Regions from separate parts of the Bacillus cereus group sp. BfR-BA-01316 genome, predicted to be linked through region 1. Evidence: a T-box and tRNA genes for the amino acid it is inferred to sense, from the RefSeq annotation. Region 1 holds a T-box; the other holds one or more tRNA genes.

Region 1 (3,280 bases):
CCAGTTTCTTTATGATACCAAGCTGGAATGCGGTGTCCCCACCATAACTGACGAGAAATACACCAGTCATGAATGTTTTCCATCCAGCGTAAGTATGTGTTTTCAAAACGCTCTGGTACGAACGTTACTTTTTCTTCTTCTTTTTGTTGAAGCTCTACTGCTTTTTCAGCAAGTGGAGCCATTTTTACGAACCATTGTGTTGATAAATAAGGCTCAACAACTGCACCGCTACGCTCACTATGACCTACTGAGTGCATATGAGGCTCGATTTCTACTAATACGCCAGCTTCTTGTAAGTCTTTCACTAACTCTTTACGGCATTCGAAACGATCCATACCGTTATACTTACCAGCTTTTTCGTTCATCGTTCCATTTTCGTTCATTACTAAGATACGTGGTAAGTCATGACGGTTACCTACTTCAAAGTCATTCGGGTCATGAGCTGGTGTAATTTTTACAACGCCTGTTCCAAAGTCTTTTTCTACGTATTCATCAGCAATAATCGGAATCTCACGGCCTACGATTGGAAGTGTAACTGTTTTTCCGATTAAATGTTTGTAGCGATCATCTTCTGGATGAACTGCTACCGCTGTATCACCAAGCATTGTTTCTGGACGAGTAGTTGCAAGGCGAATGTGACCAGAACCGTCTGTTAACGGATAGTTCATATGGTAGAATGCACCTTGAACTTCTTTATGAATTACTTCAATATCAGAAAGAGCTGTGCGTGTTGCTGGATCCCAGTTGATGATATACTCACCGCGGTAAATTAAGCCTTTTTCATATAATTGAACGAATACTTTATTAACAGCGTTAGATAAACCTTCGTCTAATGTGAAGCGTTCACGAGAATAGTCTAGTCCTAAACCAACTTTCCCCCATTGTTGACGAATGTGAGAAGCGTATTCTTCTTTCCATTCCCAAGCTTTTTCAAGGAATTTCTCACGGCCAAGATCGTAACGTGAAATACCTTCTTCACGAAGTTTTCCTTCTACTTTCGCTTGCGTTGCGATACCGGCATGGTCCATTCCTGGAAGCCATAATACATCGTAACCTTGCATACGCTTTGTACGAGTTAAAATATCTTGAAGCGTCGTATCCCAAGCATGACCTAAGTGTAACTTACCAGTTACGTTCGGAGGTGGAATTACAATTGTATATGGTTGTTTCTTCTCATCTCCTGTTGCTTCGAAATATTTGCCTTCAAGCCACCACTTGTAAAGGCCTTCCTCAACGGACATATGATCATATTTAGTTGGTAAATTCTTTTCCGTGTTTGACATTATTTTCCCTCCTTGAAATAAAAAATGCCCCTCATCCAAAAAAGGACGAGGGACATCGCGGTACCACCTTTATTTACAAACAAATTCAGAATTTGCTTATACTCTTAATTTGATAACGGACAAATCCGTCTTTTCCTAATAAGAATCATTCCGTTCAGAAAAGATGCTCCAGGGCTACCTTCTAACATAACTATCTAGAGAACCTCCCAGCCAATGGTTCCCCTCTCTGAAGACGTTTCATGTTATACTCTTCCCCTTCAATGCATTTATGTGATTGTTAATTATTATATACAATAGTGTAAAAAACGAAACCTTATTCGTCAAGATAAATTTGAAACTACGACCTTTATCTCTTTATGGAACTAATAAAAAAAGATAAGCAGGGTTCTCCCTACTTATCTTCTTTATCCGTTCCCTTGCTGGGCAGCTTGTAATTGCGAAAGGAAATATTCTGTATTACTAATGAGCCAATGCGATTGCTGCAGAATTTTCACCCCGCGAAGCTCATTTTCTTCATTACGACTCTTTCTTCTTTTCGTATACGACTGAATTTGCCGAATAAAATGCGACGGGTACGTCATATACGCAAACATAAGAAGCTGCTCCTCTTTCGTAAATGGAAAATTTTTTTGATACATTTGATACCATTCAAAGCGGTCACTCCGCGCAATTGGATATGTGTTCAAAGACCTTGAATAAAAGCTGACGATATCCTGTACCGGTGTAGCAAACTGAGACTTTTCTAAACTAATAAAATAACCGTTTCGTTCATAATCAAATAAAAAGTGATTAAGCGATACATTTCCATGAACGAAAGTAGTACGTGTTTTTTCCTTTTCTTTCATTGCATCATGCCATTCACTTAATTGTTTCGTTGCAAACTCACGCGCTCTCATAACATGGTGATAATACGTACAATATTGTAATTCAAATGGGGACATATACCACTTCGCTTCAGATTCTAAAAGAAACTCTTCTAATATCTCACCATCATTCTCCCAACGGTCGGATATATTTGTATAATGTTTTTCTAAATCTTCTTCTGTATAAGTCTCCTCTTTCACCGTTTTTTGATGCAACGTCCCGAGCGTTTGAAACATCTTATGGTATTGATCATTATCTTCGCCATTTCCTTCCGCACGTTCTAACCAAGGCATTAAATAATAACTATACGTCCCATCACTTAAAACATAATTCCCGTCCGTCGTATGATAGATAGGTACATAATTCGAAAAACCTTTCTCCTTCAAATATTGAATATGGTGCAAAAAATTATTCCGCTCTAATTTTCTATCTTGTATTTTCTTTAACGCATACGGACCTTGATTCGTATAAATTTTCATTACACTTCCGTGCTCTTCCATATGCTGAGTGTCCAATCTATATTGCCTCACAATGGGTTCATAGCGATTTCGTAATTCAATATCCATACGAATAACCCTTTCTTATTCAAAACATAGCTTCTAGGAAAAGAAAAGAGGTGAGTGAAAAAACTCACTCACTTATTTCGCCGTTGCTTTCGAAACAGGAATATATATAATTTGCCCTGTAGTTAAATATATATCTTCTGATTGATTTACACGATATAAGTTTTGTACAGTCGTTTCATAACGTTCTGCAACCGATTCAATTGTATCTCCTTCTTGTACGAAGTACATTCTTAACTTCGTAAATTCTTCTTCTGGTTCTTTCGTAAATAATTTCGTTAAATAAAGTGCATTTTCATCTCGCTGTGAATATGCTTCTTCCTCTGGCTCTTCCTGCTTTTTCGCTTTTTCTTTCTTGAAATTTTTCCGCCCGAACAATTCAAATTGCGGCGTCGTTTCTTTCTCCTCTTCACGCTCCACAAGTTCATGTTCTTCTAATGCCTCTTCTTCTATTTCTTGCTCTTTTCTTTCTTCTAGCTGAAACGGTTCAAATGCATAATCTTCCCATCCATCTGATTCTTTATAGGCTGGTACCTCTTCGTGCGGCGCAGGTCTACTTTCATCCTCTTC
Region 2 (3,280 bases), on a different contig from region 1:
ACAAAGAAAAAAATTAGTATAGAGGGATAGTGGCTTACTACATGGAGAGCGTATAAGGTTGGTCATAAAGGCTATTCAAGATGGGAAAGAAGTTAGATGGAATAGTAGACAGGAAATCTTGCATTTTGTAAGTTATAAATATATTGAATGTATGATATATTAATATAGTGAATTCAATTGGAGGAATAAATTATGAAAATTGTAAAGTCAAAGAAGTTATGGATAGCTTTAGCGGTAATCGTTGGATTAGTAATTTCATATTCGATTGGTGCTAGTGGAGCCAAGGTTGCTATCGAGAAAGAAAAGGTTACATATGAAGAGGCAAAAGCGAAAGCAGACGAAAAAGAGAAAGAGTTAAGTTACACGAAGAGCAAAGTCAAAGAAGGTATTGATGCAGAGCAAAAGAAGCTTGATGATAAAAAAGTTGAAGTAGAAGAGACTTTGGCTCTAGTAGCTAATAAGAATCAATTAACATCAGAAGTTGATAAGCTGGGCAAAGATGTAGAGGCTAAGAAGGGTGAAGTAGGTAAATTAGATGGGGATATCCAAGCTAAGAATAGCGAACTACAGAAGCTTACAGAAGGCGTTAAAGCTAAGCAGGAAGAGCCTAGAATGTTAGGTGCAGGTGAATACATCGTGGGCAAAGATATTCCTGCTGGTCGTTATAAGGCTACGGCAGTAGGACGCGGTAGTAACTTTGTTGTATTCGATAGCAAGAGTGGTTCAGCAACAGTAAATACCATTCTGGGCAATAGTTCAGTGGGGCGTGGAGATTATACTTTCTTCACTGGTAGTGGTGATATTATCAAGACAGCAGAGCAAGTTAAACTTATTCCAGTTGAATAAACATTGGATAAGTTTGATCATGTAATAAATAATAAGATAAACAACAGGAGTAAATATCATCATGAAAAAATGGATATTTTGGGCGGTAATTTTTTACTTACATTCAGCGGTACTGCTATATAAGGGAATTGACAAAATTGAAGGGTACTATATGGCTAGTGAATATAGTGAGTTAAATAAACACGTTTATGTGGGCGGAGACGCGTACAATTATATTATTAACTCTAATATACTTACAGCGTATTTTGTACTTAGCGCAGCATTCTTTATCGCAGGGACTCTTTTAATTGCTACCGGATCGATTATCAAGGCTATTAAGGAAAAACAAGTGGTATAAGTAATTGAATCACTAATAACACTATATGGTAATGGGCTTTCTTTGATATTATCCCCTTTAGGTAGGCAGTGTAGAGAAAACATGTACACACATGGATGTTACACTATTACTTGAAGGGGATTTTTCATGTCTAAAAAGTCGAGAAGTTAATACATACTTAGAAGAATTAATGTTATTTAAATGAAGAAGAACGTAGTAATACGGAAGTTATTATAATTTACTGCCAGTTCTATCGGTTAAATCATCGTATAAAAATAGCGGTCTACCAGTTGATAGACCGCTATTTTTACGATATGACCCCGGAGAGGCTCGAACTCACGACCTCCACCCTGTCAAGGTGGCGCTCTCCCTGCTGAGCTACGGGATCTTCAAGAATGCTTATGTAATAGCATCTTTAATAATTATGCTAAAGCAATTATATATAATTAACTGAAATTTTACAATATTTTTATAGTGAGTTTTTAAAGAGGGATCGTGTGCAATTATACTAGTAATGAATAAAGGGAGAATTAATAAGAAGAGAACTGAATAGAAAGTAGGTTTTGAATGTAGATATTATATTATTTACGATATTTATCTAAAGGATTTTCGTCACTTAAATCCACAAGTAAAGGACATAAGAATAGCAAAGGTAAAGCGGCGTTAGCTTGATGAAAGGTATCATTAGACATATATTGTCTTCCGAAACAATACGGACAATCTTTTTCGAATGTTATGAGAAGCGACCATACATCTTTTACTTTCCACTTCGTTTTACAATATGTACAACGCGCAATGGAGTTCCTCCTCATTTTAAGGTGTTTTCTAATATATTCCATTTTGTTGTACTAAAGTCAAGTGTGTTTGGTGTGATATAATGTAAGGTGTTTTGTTTTTTTTATATGGATGTATTCCGTAATTTATGACCAAATGAATGTAGTGTGAGGGTTATATAATAAGAGATTTTCATTTTTAATATGCAAATTGGCCAATATATCCTTTTTACAATTTTCAAGAAATCATGTATAAAAGAAGTACAAGATATTTATAAATATTCAGGAGTAGAGGGAGAATAATTGTAATGGTAAGAAAAACGTTTAAGATGCGTGTGTCTAGAAATAGAACGATTTCGATTGATGGTTCGATTCTTGATGTGGATGTGACGCATGATGAGTTTTTGCAAGAGTTCGTTGAGTGGGTCGATTCTAAAGGTTGGTCATTTATGGGTATGACGGATGAGATTACGGCTGAGGAAGCTGGGCAAAAGTTAATAGATTCGTTGATTGATGAGAAGGATAAGAAAGAGTAATTCCTTCTTATTTTTTATTGTATATTTATGTTCCTTATCGTTAAAGTGTGATATAGTAAAAAAGTGAATATTCTTCCAATTTAATACAAATTACATATAGATTGGTAGAGTTATTTTATAGAATGTGAAAGTAAAGTGAAAAGGGAGAGTCATATGGTAAATTTTAAGGGAATTTCGGTTTTTATTATGGTTATTTGTTTATTTTTTTTGACACCTATGACGTTATATGCTGAGACGAATATTGGAGTAAATCCGGAGCAAGTGGCACCGCCACCTGCGGAAGGACCGAATGTTTTTAGTCAGTTTGCGACTACGATTGATGCGAAAACAGGAGATGTGTTGTACGACAAAAATGCACATCATCGTGCGTTCCCTGCTAGTATGACGAAAGTGTTAACGGCGATTTTACTGATGGAGCATACGAAGCCAGAGGATCAATTTACGTTTTCACAATTAGCATTAGATCAAGAGAAGAGTAATTATCAAATTGAGTTTCAACCTGGTGAGACTATTAATAGAAATACTGCACTTATGATTTTAATGGTGCTGAGTGCGAATGATGTGTCGTATACGATTGCGGAGCGTATTGGAGGAAGTGTTGAAAATTTCGCTAATATGATGAATGAAAAGGCGAAGCAATTAGGGGCTAAAGATAGCCATTTTGTAACGCCAAATGGATTGCATGATCCAAATCATTATACGACGCCATATGATATGGCAATGATTACAAGAGGTGTACAAAAGTATCCTGAAATTTTACAAGCGATGAATACGAAAAGAACGACGGTGACGACATCTACGCAAACAGT

What was found. The T-box of region 1 lies ahead of MR071_RS16350 (valine--tRNA ligase). A T-box ahead of a tRNA ligase gene usually reads a tRNA of that ligase, here a tRNA-Val.
Positions count from the first base shown of each region.
Region 2: it has a tRNA-Val gene. The T-box ahead of MR071_RS16350 (valine--tRNA ligase) is inferred to sense a tRNA for this amino acid. The anticodon was not compared.

Region 1 is NZ_JAKUGX010000021.1:49,974-53,253, reverse strand. Features, by position in the region: gene MR071_RS16350 (valine--tRNA ligase) at 1-1,283, opposite strand, end outside; T-box leader at 1,322-1,553, opposite strand; gene ysxE (spore coat protein YsxE) at 1,688-2,713, opposite strand; gene spoVID (stage VI sporulation protein D) at 2,786-3,280, opposite strand, start outside.
Region 2 is NZ_JAKUGX010000033.1:2,848-6,127, reverse strand. Features, by position in the region: gene MR071_RS20585 (hypothetical protein) at 193-846, shown strand; gene MR071_RS20580 (hypothetical protein) at 908-1,183, shown strand; tRNA gene MR071_RS20575 (tRNA-Val) at 1,478-1,550, opposite strand; gene MR071_RS20570 (hypothetical protein) at 1,744-1,959, opposite strand; gene MR071_RS20565 (hypothetical protein) at 2,244-2,471, shown strand; gene MR071_RS20560 (D-alanyl-D-alanine carboxypeptidase family protein) at 2,625-3,280, shown strand, end outside.